DNA from 2 places in the Planococcus sp. BI3 genome. Region 1 is predicted to be linked to the other one. Evidence: riboswitches for the same ligand, from Rfam matches in the RefSeq annotation. Region 1 holds a riboswitch; the other holds the start of a gene.
What was found. A riboswitch is a leader RNA that binds a small molecule or an ion and turns the genes downstream of it on or off. The one in region 1 is predicted to bind preQ1.

Region 1 (6,555 bases):
GGGTTTCATGGATTTGATCATATCTTCCGTTACCAGCTTGGGTGCTTTTGCTCCAGGAATCAAAACCGCTCCAATAACCAGGTCTGCATTTTTCACAGACTCTGCGATATTCAACGGATTGGACATGAGCGTTTGGACATCCTGCCCGAACTGATCATCCAATTGGCGCAGGCGATCCGGATTCAAATCCAAAATCGTCACATTGGCCCCCATTCCCACAGCCACTTTCGCAGCGTTTGTTCCTGCTACTCCAGCGCCGATAATGGCAACATTTCCACGTCCGACCCCCGGAATGCCGCCGAGCAGAACACCCGCTCCTCCGTGGACCTTTTCAAGGAATTGTGCTCCGATCTGTGTTGACATCCGGCCTGCCACTTCGCTCATCGGCGTCAGCAGCGGCAAGGAATTATTCGGCAATTGCACGGTCTCATACGCAAGGCCCGTCACTTTCGCCTCCAGCAGCGCCTTCGTCAATTCCCTTTCAGGAGCCAAATGCAGATACGTGAACAGGATCAGCCCTTCGCGGAAATAGCGGTACTCTTCCGGTTCAGGCTCTTTGACCTTCATGACCATTTCCTGCGCCCATGCCTCTTCTGCAGTCCCAACAATTGATGCTCCGGCCGTACTGTAATCTCCATCCGTAAATCCGGAACCAAGCCCGGCTCCCGATTGAATAAATACCTCGTGCCCATAGAGCGTCAAGCTGACGACCCCTGCTGGAGTCATCGCAACCCGGTTTTCATTGTTTTTCACTTCTGTCGGTATCCCAATTCGCATCTCGAAACCCTCCATTATTGTATTGGGTAGAATCATTCTATCAGGTCCAAGTTTTCTGAATTCACTTTCATTTTAACAGAATAGAACTATTTGCGCTTCCATTGCGTACTTTCTTCCCTGCCGCCATCCTTTACCAACAGGAGAATAGTCGTCATTGATTAGACAAAAAATTCTCGAAATTACCTTCAATTCAGCAGGAACTCTGAAACTTATAGCGAATGGTACTAGTGAGAGACAAAAGGAGGAATTTAGGATGACATTAAAGTATAATCAAATTCTTGTTGCAGTAGACGGTTCCAAAGAAGCAGAATGGGCATTTAAAAAGTCAGTTGGCATTACTAAACGAAACAACGCTACATTAAATTTGGTGAATGTAATCGATACCCGCTCATTTGCAGCAATCGAAGCTTATGATCGCTCAATCGCTGATCGCGCGCAGAAATTCGCTGAAGATTTATTGGAAGAATACAAAAAAGAAGCTTTAGCCGGCGGTGTTGAAAAAGTGAACATTATCGTCGATTATGGTTCTCCAAAAACAATGATTTCAAGAGATTTAGCCCAAAAAGTGGAAGCTGACCTTATTATTTGTGGAGCTACCGGATTGAATGCTGTTGAACGTTTCTTAATCGGCAGTGTTTCTGAACATATTGTTCGTTCTGCAAAATGTGATGTATTGGTCGTACGTACAGAAGATGCACAGAGCGATGCCCCAACAGAATATTATTCAGAAGATAAATCAGGCAAACCTGAAAATATCTAAACCCAATAAGAAAAGTGCAAGCGCCCTGTAGATTTGACGGGCATAAGACGCTTTGGCGAAGTGGCGTTTTTTCAGCCACACAGCCAGAGTGACTTATGACCCTAGAATCTGGGGGCTGGAGTCTGGACAATAACTGTAGAACAAAAAAATTATACTTTCTTAAGCAATAAGAAAAAGCCCTTCACATTTGTGAAAGGCTTTTTTTCATTTAGGAAGGCTTTACTTTAATGATGATTTTCCCACGGGCATGATGGGATTCACTTAATTCGTGGGCATCCCTCAATCCCTGTTCGGTAAATTCAAAAACATGGCCGATTGCCGGCTTGAATTCACCGGTCACGTATAAGTTGGCCAGCAACTGCAATTGTTCACCACTCGGCTCCAACCAGAAATCACTGACCTTCACTTCATGCACCTCGGCCAACTCAGAAGAAGGCTGGCCGGCGATGGAAATCAGTTTCCCGCCTTTTTTCAGTACTTTGAAACTCTTGTCCAGAACATCACCGCCCAGGGTATCCAATACTGCATCAAAATCCTCCAGCAATTCGCTGAAATCCTCTTCCTGGTAATTGATGACCCGGTTGGCTCCCAGGGATTTAACCAATTCATCATTTTTATCGCTTGCCGTGGTCGCAACATATGCGCCGATGCTGTTGGCGATTTGAATTGCCATGCTGCCGACTCCACCCGCTCCAGCGTGGATCAGCACCTTATCCCCTTTTTTCACTTCCGCAAAGTCGACAAGGCATTGGTAGGCAGTCAAGCCAGTCAAAGGAATCGCCGCTCCTTCTTCAAACGTCATGCTCTCGGGCATATGTGCAAGAAGTTGTTGGTCCACAGGCACAAACTCTGCATACGTCCCTTGTCGCGTTGTGGCAGGTCTTGTGAATACCCGGTCGCCTACTTTGAAATTTTTGATGTTTGCGCCTACCTCGGCTATGACGCCGGCTGCATCCCAACCTAAAATAATCGGGAATTCCCATGGCAGCATATCTTTCAGATATCCTTCACGCAATTTCCAGTCAATCGGATTGATTGAAGTGGCATGGATTTCAACCAGTGCCTGGTTTTCATTGATGGTCGGCTTTTCCACTTCCCGCTCTTTCAATTGTTCTTTGCCACCATAGCTGTCAATGACTATCGCTTTCATCTCACATCTCCCCTTCCGTTATTATCAAATATACCCTTTTGCAGAAATAATACTCATCGAAAATTTGGAAATTTTTAGATAAAAAAACACCTTATTCCCCTTCGCGAAGGATAGTATCCATACCTGATTCAGGATCACAGCCTTCCAGCACATACACCTGTTCCGTTTCAGAAGACAGAATGACTATTGAATTGCATTGTCTGGTCACAACTTCTCCGGAACCATATTGGTCTTCCGAAGAATCCTCCACCGATTCAATTCCACTGCTGCTATAAAAAAGATCCTGGTAAATGGGATCGCCTTCTGTTGTATAGGTGATCACTCTCACCGCATCCTCTTCTCCATCAACCGTATTTTCATAAAACTCATATAGACGTTCCCCGTTTGCAACTTCTCCGTGCGTACTTTCAATAATATCTTCTTCATCAAAGGACGCCCGGTTGCAGGCAGTCCCCATCAACATCAGTGCCGATGCCAGCAATAAAACAATCCTTTTCATCTTCACACCCCCTTGTGGATTAGACGCTCCTGGCTACAAAAAATTACAGGTCCAGCCACCCATCATCTGGTCCAGTCCAGCAGTTTCCCCATAGCCGAGTGACCCCATTGTTGCCCACTATGTTATCATTAGAACTGTTCGCTAAAAGAGGTTCGCAAACTCCCTCTCTAAAAAACTAAGGAGTGTTACAGATGAAGAATGAAAAAGCAGTCGTCGTTTTCAGCGGCGGCCAGGACAGCACCACTTGCCTGTTTTGGGCAATCAAGAATTTTAAGGAAGTTGCAACGGTGACTTTCGATTACGGCCAGCGCCATTCCGCTGAAATTGAATGTGCCCGGAAAATTGCCGACGAACTTGGCGTTTCCTTCAAAGTTTTGGATATGAGCTTAATCAACCAATTATCCGCCAATGCCTTGACGCGGGACGATATTGAAGTGACAGCAGAAGAAGGCGAATTGCCATCCACTTTTGTGCCCGGCAGAAACCATCTGTTTTTATCTTTTGCCGCAGTCTATGCAGATGCCATCGGTTCACGGTATTTGATCACCGGCGTCAGCCAAACGGATTTCAGCGGTTATCCCGATTGCCGCGACACTTTTATCCGCTCATTGAACGTCACATTGAATTTGGCGATGGACAAGCAATTCATCATCCACACACCGTTAATGTGGCTGGATAAAGCTGATGTTTGGGAGCTTTCTGATACGCTTGGCGCCATGGATTTTGTCCAGGAAAAAACATTGACTTGCTACAACGGCATTCAGAGCACTGGCTGCGGGGAATGTCCAGCCTGCAAATTGCGCAATGAAGGGCTTGCACGCTACCAGGCGAAAAAATTGGCGGGTGCTGCAAAATGATGCAGCAGTTCTATCCCACAACCGCCCATGAATTTCAATTCGAGCTCAATAAAGACCTGCATTTTTCTGCAGCACATTTTATTCCCAGTGAAGAAGCAGGAAAATGCCAGATGATGCATGGCCATACGTATCACCTCAACGTCACCATTGCGGGCAACGAGCTCGATGAGACCGGTTTTCTCATTGATTTTAAATTACTGAAAAGATTAATCCATAAAAAATACGACCACAGTGTCTTGAATGATCATCCTGAATTCGCCAATAAGTTCCCGACCACGGAGCTTCTTGCCCAACAGGTTTGGCAGTCGATTCAACAGGTTTTGAAAACAAAGAACAACCACCCGCATTGCCTGCAGGTCATCGTCCGGGAAACACCGACGAGCTATGTCGTGTTCCGTCCGCGCAAGGAGGACCTGTCATGAGGATTCCCGTAATGGAAATCTTCGGTCCGACCATTCAAGGAGAAGGCATGGTCATGGGCCAAAAAACCATGTTCGTCCGGACTGCGGGCTGCGACTATTCCTGTTCCTGGTGTGATTCGAAATTCACCTGGGACGGGACCGGAACCAGCGTCTCCAAGCAGCCTGAAGAAATTATTGAAGAACTGATCCAAATCGGCGGCGCGGCATTTTCACACGTCACCATCTCAGGCGGTAACCCCGCTCTCCATAAAGGCATCGGCAGATTGGTCGAGCTCTGCCATGAACAAGGCTGGAAGGTCGCTGTCGAGACGCAGGCCTCCATTTGGCAGGACTGGATGGTGGAAATCGATGACATCACCTTATCGCCGAAACCGCCCAGCTCTAACATGAAGACGGATTTTGCCAAGCTTGATTTATTTGTTGAAAAATTGCAGAACGCCAATGCCAGTCTGAAAGTCGTCGTTTTCGACCAAGAGGATTTCACCTATGCAGAAGAAATCCATCAGCGCTATCCTCTTGTTCCGTTCTTTTTGCAGACCGGAAATAGCGACACAGCCACAACTGATGATGCGCAACTGGTTGCCGATTTGCTGCACCAGTATGAGCAATTGATCGATTACCATGTGCGTTCACCGATCATGAACGATGCTAAAGTGCTGCCGCAATTGCACACGTTGGTATGGGGCAATAAACGCGGCGTTTGATCTAATGGCCGAAACGATGTGCAAAAGTTAGTTTCTTTAGTGCAGCTTATCTACTCAATATAAACGGAAAGACCCCATCCAAACTTTTCACTAAGTTTTGGTGGGGTCTTTTCATGTTACGCTTTTTTGACGAATTCAGACTTCAGCTTCATTGCGCCAAAGCCATCAATCTTACAATCGATATTGTGGTCGCCTTCGACCAGCCGGATGCTTTTGACTCTAGTTCCGATCTTCAAAGTCGAAGAACTGCCTTTGACTTTCAGGTCCTTGACGATAGTGACGGCGTCTCCATCCTTTAAAGGTGTACCATTGGCATCTTTGATAAGCTGTTCTTCCTCGGCACTTTCGGTTTCAGCAGTAAGGCTCCATTCGTGAGCACATTCCGGACACACCAGCATACTGCCGTCTTCATAGGTATATTCAGAATTGCATTCAGGGCAATTCGGCAAAGTTTCCATTCTGTTTTTTCCTCCAGCAGATCCTATGCTTCAGCAAGCAGTTGTCAGACCAATCTTTTTTTCCAGTATACCAGAATTGACCATTGCCCGACAGGCATTATTTGACGACCAGCACCGGGCAATGGACGTGATTGACAACTTTGTGGCTGACGCTCCCCAAGACCATTTCAGAAATTGGATTCAACCCCCTGCTGCCAATGACCACCAAATCGAAATTTCCGTCATTTGCCAGCTCTATGATGACCGGTGCCGGCCGCCCATGCATAACTTCTGTTTTGTAATAGATATTTTCACGGTCCAAAGCTTCTCTGACCGGTTGGATTTTTTTCTTTCGCGACAGTTCAAACTCTATCGAACCTCCATCATGGAATTGTTCATTGCTGTCTTCATCGAAGTCGGAAACGTAGACCACCGTCACTTCCACCCCTTTTATCAAAGATGCCAGTTGTGCGGCTTGCTTGCCTGCCCGCATCGAATTCTCTGAACCATCTACGGCCAATAAAATATTTCGATACATACTAACCACTCCTTTAACTATTTTTTCCGCAGCATGGCGGAAAATCTACCCTCTTATGTTACTATTCGACTCAGCTTCAAAATCCCCTCTATCTATATAAGTTGAACTAATATTTTATATTAGCCGATACTCCGCAAAACAGCTCTGCTTTCCAGCGGGCTCCCGCCCAATCCTCCTCGTCCGCTGCGCTCCCTGCGGTGTATCGGTCGAATCGCTAAGCCGCAGGAGTCTTCGCTGTTTTGCTCCATATCTCTGAGAGTTCTCCAACGCCGGTGTGGCTTAGGAGGAGATGGGGCACTAAGGTGTGAGTATTCTTCTCAGCTTATCGTGGGTACCAAGGTGTACCAGAAGAATTTGGTTCACCTTTGCGACAAAGCTTGCCGAGGAGCATCGCTCTCTTCTCTTCCGTAG
Region 2 (6,555 bases), 1.2 Mb from region 1:
GATTCGGGCTTTTTGACGGTTTGAGAAAGAATAACTTTTAGCTCTTCGGGCCATAAGTCGACCCAGCTATGCGGCAAAGAGCGCCATCCTGCTGGTCCGCCTTATGCCCGGCAGAGCTACACGGGCGCTTCCGCTGTTATTTTCTTATTTATCCAAAAATCGCTTACGGATATGGGGGGGCGGCAGCATACAGCTGTCCAGCTTTCCAAATACCTTGTAACGGTTTTTGGCCACTATATCATATGCCCCGTCACGGATTGCACGAGGGAATGGTTTTAAGTAATAAGCCAGCTTCCAAAGGCCGGTTAAATGATTTGAAATCATCAAAGCACCTTCAGATTTCACATATGCCTGTTCGTCCTTTATCAGCACTAAACTATCAACATCGTCCGGTATGTTGTGTTTTTTTGAAAGTTTCTGGCCAATTTCACTTTGCAGGGAAGCAAATTGATAATAGCCGGCCGGATCATGATTTATAATGAATTGAACGCTTGAATCGCAAAAATTACAGTCTCCATCAAATAAAACAATGGCATGTTCCATATCGGTTTCCTCCTTTGCCTAAAATAGTTCTGTTACCTAAATAACCTCTTTTGCTTCTATTGAAACACTTGATCGATTGAAACGGTCCCTTGATGAAAAAATAATTTCCAGCCGTTTTGACGTTTTTTCCAGACTGAACTGCGGTTGGTCAGCCTTCCCGTCTTCTGATTGTGGACTTGATAGGTGGTCAGGACAGCTGCCGGGCCCAATTCATGCATGGCAAAAGATCGTATGTCCATCGGATCCGGATTTAAGGTGTTGTCTCCCTTATAATGCGACCGTCGAATGATTCCACCCGAACTGCCAAATTCAAAAAACTCATCATCCAGTACTTCGCCCAGCTTTTCTGCTGAAACCCGAACCTCTGGTTGTAGATGACTGCATTCCAGCCTATAAATCTCTTCCGTCAATTTGTCCATTGCCATTCTCCTCGTCGGTTATTTCCCAGGAAATACTTTTCTTCAAATAAAACCCCCTGGCATAGACTGCAGGGGGCAAAGCCAAATTCTACTTTTCATCCTTAAAGAAATCTTTTTGATTTTCATTTGGCTGATCTTGTGGAGTATCAGATGACCCAAAATCCTCCACATCTTCAAAGCTGTCCTGGTAATCCCGGATGCCATTGTCTTCTTTCTCAACCAGTGGCTGGCTTTCCAGGTCAGGGTTATGATCTGCATGGTCGATACAGGTCAATGCTGTCGGCAAGGCTTCCAACCGCTCAAACGGAATATCTTTTCCACACACTGCACATTTCCCATATGTCCCGTCTTCGATTGCTGCCAATGCCGCTTTCGCTTCCTGCAATTCTTCTTCTTTAAACTGTGTCAACGCCATTCCACGCTCCTGGTCATACAGATCGGTTGCGTTGTCGGCAGGATGATTGTCATAGTTTGAAAGCTCGGTTGTTTCAAATTCCTCTGTATGCTCCACACGCTCTTCCAGCGATTCCACTTGTTCTTCCAATTGCTTTTTCAATTGCTTCAGTTGTTCATCTTTCATCTGATTTCCTCCTCAAAAAACTCACTTAACCTATATATTGCCTTTATCAGGGAAATCAAACCTGGAAGCGTACTGGACATTGCTGTATCATCACTTAAAAATCATCGAACCGATCCAATAAACTCAGTAAATAATCATCTAGACGATGACGCATCAACTCATCAGACAAGCCTTTCATCCCAAACGCTTCCCAACCCGGATAAACTACCGGCGAACCATCCAATAGGTCTGTCAGCGAGACCAAATCCCAATACGGATCGTAGGTGAATCGACTGCCGGCATGGCGTTGATAAGCCGTCAAAAAATTATTGGCGACGGAAATTCCGTACATCTGGGCCAGATTGACGCGACAATGTCCGACATCAATTCCAGCCGGTCCGCGGCAAGCATTCACCCAGTCCACAATAGCGCTGATTTCTCCATTTTCCCACAGTACATTCGCCGGATGAAAATCCCGGTGAATAAAACATTCCTGAGCTTCGGGACGGCTTTCAGCCACAATGTAAAAAGCGCGCATCCAGTCGTTTTGGACTTTGGACCACGTCGGTTTTTCCAGTAAGAACACATTATTGTAAGAAAAGTATTCGTGAGGAAAGCCTTCTGCCTTCGTTCGGTGAAGCTTAGCTAAAGCGGCTGCCAAGCTATCCAGCCATTTCTCGTCATTGGCTGGCTGAAGCACGACAGAACCCGGCACTTTAGTCATCAAAACGGCCGGCATCCCACTGTTCTCCCCTGTCTCATCATAAGCAATTAAATGGGGGACGGAAAACCCTGCTTGTTCAGCAAACTGAAGGCTTGCTGCTTCATGCTTTGCCAGATCCGGCTCCCTTTTCAGCCAGTCTTCTTTATGGAAAAGCCGCAGAACATAATAATGGATAGAGCCATTTTCCTGGACGGCCAGTTCAAATAATAGTGAAGACGTTCCGCCTTTCAACGGCTCGATACTTGTAATTTCTGCCGTTTCTCCAAGCTGTATTTTTACCCATTCGACTGCTTGCATCTGCAATTCATGCCGTCTATTGCCTGCCATGCCGGACACTCCTTTCTGCCTATCTTTTAGCTTTAGTGTACCATGAAAAAATAGGGATTCCATAATTTAGTAAAGGGACAAACAACCAGCAAAAACAACGGATTCTTTACTATAAAATCCAACAAACTCTGACATCCCCAAGGCATACGAATTTATACTTTCAGTGAATGGTGCATGGTTTCCGGTTTTTCAATTTGTATTGTGGCATGTTCGATTCCACATTGGTCATGGACCAGTTTCAGCGCGCTTCGAAGAACCAGTTGCTCGTCTGCATTTGTTGTAACATCCATATGGCATGTAAACAGATCGAGTCCGGACGTGATGGTCCAAACGTGGAGATCGTGGACATCCACTACCCCGTCAATCTTAAGAAGCCGCTCCTTCACTTCCTGTGCATCGATCGCGTGAGGCGTGCCTTCCATCAAAATATGGAGACTGGTTCGGAGAATTCCCCAGGCACTCCGCAAAATCAACAAAGCAACGACCACAGAAATGATGGGATCGGCCAGCGTCCAGTCAAACAAAAGAATAAGCAAGCCGGCTACTATGGCGCCAACAGAGCCCAGTGCATCACTGATCACATGCATATAAGCACTTTTCATATTCAGGTTGCCTTGGACGTCTGCGTTGCGGTTCAGCACCCAGGCACTTAACACATTAGCTGCAAGGCCGATTGCCGCAATCATCAGCATCCAGCCACCTTGTACTTCTGGCGGCTCATAAAAACGTTCGATAGCTTCGTAGACAATAAAGCCCGCAATGACAAATAAGGTTGCCCCATTGATAAAGGCGGTGATGATTTCAAAGCGGAAATAGCCATAGGTTTTATTCGCAGAAGCTGCTTTCCCGCCAAACCAGATTGCTGACAGGCTGAGCGCCAGTGAAACGGTATCTGATAGCATATGGCCACTGTCCGCAATCAAAGCAAGGCTATTGGTGAATAGGCCGCCGAAAAATTCCAGCACCATAATGCCGGCTGTGATAATAAGCGCCAGGACCAATGCTTTTTTATTGCCGCTTCTTGCGGCTTCAAAATGGTTGTGGTCATGATTGTGCCCCATCGCGTACTCGCCTCCATCTTCTTGCTGTTAGTTTACCAAAATTGGTCGATTGACAACGAATAGGAAGTCTTATACGATAGATGAGGAAAAGTAAATAACCCGGCAACGGGAGAGGTTCATAGCATTTCACCCTCTATAAAAAACTATGGATTGTCGAAACTCAGCCAAATCCACATGCGATTCGGCTTTTTCTTTTGTCCATTTTTTATAGCCCTCTTCCAAGCCGGCCATCTAAAAGGAGGCCGTTTTTCATGGCAGGAAGAAACGAAGACACACTCGATCATTTATCATTGCTCGGCAATCAAAACACCAAGTATAAATTTGAATACGATCCGGAGATTCTGGAGCCGATCGACAATCTGCACAGCCGCGATTACTTTGTGAAGTTTAATTGTCCTGAATTCACATCACTTTGTCCCCAAACAGGCCAGCCTGATTTCGCCACCATTTACCTGAGCTTTATTCCTGATAAAAAATTGGTGGAAAGCAAATCGCTGAAGCTTTATCTGTTCAGCTTCCGGAATCATGGAGACTTTCATGAAGACGTCGTCAACATCATCATGAATGATTTGATCAAGTTGATGGATCCGCGTTATATCGAAGTGTGGGGGAAATTCACACCGCGCGGCGGCCTGTCCATCGACCCTTATACCAACCACGGCAAACCAGGAACAAAATACGAAGAAATGGCATCGTACCGGATGATGAATCACGACATGAATCCGGAAACGATCACCAACCGCTAAGGAGCCGAGCAGATGTTACTCTACTTGAACGGCGCATTTGTCGGTTTGTTGATCCTATCGAATATTTTAGCGGTCAAACTGTTCAGCATCAGTGAATGGGCCGTTTTGCCGGCCGCTGTCATTGTCTACGTCTTCACCTTCCCGATTACGGACACGATTGCGGAAGTATACGGCAAAGAAGCTGCGCGGCAAACCGTTACAGCCGGATTTGTCACACAGCTTTGCGCATTGGCATTCATTTTCTTCGCCATCCATTTGCCGGCTGCTCCATTTTTTGCAGACCAGCAATCTTTTGAAACCATTTTTTCCGCTGGCTTCCGTGTGACGTTGGCAAGCCTTGTGTCTTATTTCATCAGCCAAAACCTGGATGTCACCATTTTCCATAAGCTGAAACAGCGGCATGGCGAATCCAAGCTTTGGCTGCGCAATAATGCTTCGACAATGACCAGCCAGTTGGTGGATACCAGCATTTTCATCACCATCGCTTTTTACGGAACTATGCCAACCAGCGCATTGCTCGGAATGATTGTCACACAATACCTGTTTAAATGGCTGGTTGCTGCAGCCGATACGCCCCTTGTTTATTTGCTCGTCAAATTATGCAGACGTGAACTGCAGTCAGGCAAACAGATTTACGGACACCAAAAACCGGAAGCTCTCCAATAGAGCTTCCGGTTTTTACGGTTGCAGTAATTTATGAGAGCAATTGCTTAAACCTTGGCGCGTGCTTTCTGTACGCGCTCTTTACTGCCCACTTTAACATCAGCAAGTACCATATCCGCCACAATCGGCAAATGATCGGAAACCGCTGTCTCAATAACGGCTGTCTGAACGACTTCCACCTCACTGTCAGAAAAGATGTAATCGATACGGGTTGCCGGCCAAAAAACTTCTTCCGTTTCTTTGTTCACATAAGGAGCAGGATAAGTATAGGCATCCCCTCTCTTCATTTTCAGGAAGGCATCTTTAAACTGTCTGCTCAGCTTTTGCATATGAACATTTGAGGAAGAGGCATTAAAATCTCCTGCAATGATCCGCGGGAAATGGCTTTTCCCTACAATGGCTAAGATTTCATCAATGCTGACGGCGAGTTCGTTATCCTTCAGCGCCAAATGCGTATTGAATACGCTCAAATAACTGCCATCCACTTCAATGACCGCTTCCAAGATGCCACGCTGTTCGTTATTGCCGAAAGGGCAATAAACCTGTGTCAATAAATGATTTTCTACATACTTGATCGGGTACTTGCTTAAAATCATATTGCCATATTGGCGATTCGGCCGTTCCGAATCTTCAGGCGCAAAATTCATATTGGCTCCATAAGCAGCGTACATGCCAAGTCTTTCACTCAGCCACTCTACTTGGTCAACAAACGAACTACGATCCGAAAAATAGCGATCGACCTCTTGCAGAGCGATGATGGAAGCACAGGAATCCTCAATGACTTCAGCCGTCTTCTCCAAATCAACTATTCCATCCATCCCTAAACCATGAGCAATATTAAACGACATGACTTTTACAATCGGCGCCTTCTTGTTCTTCCCGTACATGCAAACCTCTCCTTTTCGATTAAAACGAATCGTTGGCAGCTGCTTTAATTGGTTTCAGTATACCAAGTTGATAGAAATTTGCTATATCAAGGGCGTAAACAATTGTTAAAGATTTGTAAACACGAAAAGTGAAAGTGCCTGTTCAGCTCTGACAGGCATAAGACAGACCGGCAGAGTGGCGTTCTTTGCCACGCAGTCGGGTTGGCTTATGACCCGAAGAGCTAGGCACTTGCCACTGGACAACACGAAAAGTGGAGGCGGCCGTTCAGCTCCGAAAGGGGTAAGACGCTCTGGCGAAGCGGCATGTTTTCAGCCGCATAGCCAGAGTGGCTTACATCCCGAGGAGTTGGCCGATGGAACTGGACAACGCGAAAAGTGAAAATGCCTAAGCTAAAAACGAGACTTCTTGCCGCAACAAGTTCATCTTGATTCAAATAACAGTCTATTTCTGTGGCTGATTTAAGCTTTATGCACGTTCCGGAAAGTTTACGCACGCTTATTTGGGTTTACGCACGTTCAGCAGAACTTATGCACGCTTAAGAAATTTTATGCACGTTCAAAAAAATTTATGCACGTTCATTGAAATCTAAAGCCGTCACCTTCTTCACCCACAATAAATCCAGGCA

Region 2: it holds a riboswitch for preQ1, as region 1 does, so the genes downstream of both, queF (preQ(1) synthase) here and queC (7-cyano-7-deazaguanine synthase QueC) in region 1, are expected to answer to the same signal.

The regions. Positions count from the first base shown of each region.
Region 1 is NZ_CM155266.1:1,196,707-1,203,261, forward strand. It holds gene ald (alanine dehydrogenase) at 1-777, opposite strand, end outside; gene AC1MEO_RS06040 (universal stress protein) at 1,031-1,537, shown strand; gene AC1MEO_RS06045 (NADP-dependent oxidoreductase) at 1,746-2,687, opposite strand; gene AC1MEO_RS06050 (DUF4362 domain-containing protein) at 2,779-3,186, opposite strand; PreQ1 riboswitch class I at 3,328-3,371, shown strand; gene queC (7-cyano-7-deazaguanine synthase QueC) at 3,378-4,043, shown strand; gene queD (6-carboxytetrahydropterin synthase QueD) at 4,040-4,465, shown strand; gene queE (7-carboxy-7-deazaguanine synthase QueE) at 4,462-5,169, shown strand; gene AC1MEO_RS06070 (zinc ribbon domain-containing protein YjdM) at 5,286-5,627, opposite strand; gene AC1MEO_RS06075 (universal stress protein) at 5,725-6,144, opposite strand.
Region 2 is NZ_CM155266.1:2,411,498-2,418,052, forward strand. It holds gene AC1MEO_RS12055 (thiol-disulfide oxidoreductase DCC family protein) at 145-543, opposite strand; gene AC1MEO_RS12060 (nuclear transport factor 2 family protein) at 600-962, opposite strand; gene AC1MEO_RS12065 (TraR/DksA C4-type zinc finger protein) at 1,051-1,542, opposite strand; gene AC1MEO_RS12070 (phosphotransferase family protein) at 1,637-2,572, opposite strand; gene AC1MEO_RS12075 (cation diffusion facilitator family transporter) at 2,725-3,633, opposite strand; PreQ1 riboswitch class I at 3,739-3,786, shown strand; gene queF (preQ(1) synthase) at 3,885-4,379, shown strand; gene AC1MEO_RS12085 (queuosine precursor transporter) at 4,392-5,045, shown strand; gene AC1MEO_RS12090 (endonuclease/exonuclease/phosphatase family protein) at 5,090-5,929, opposite strand.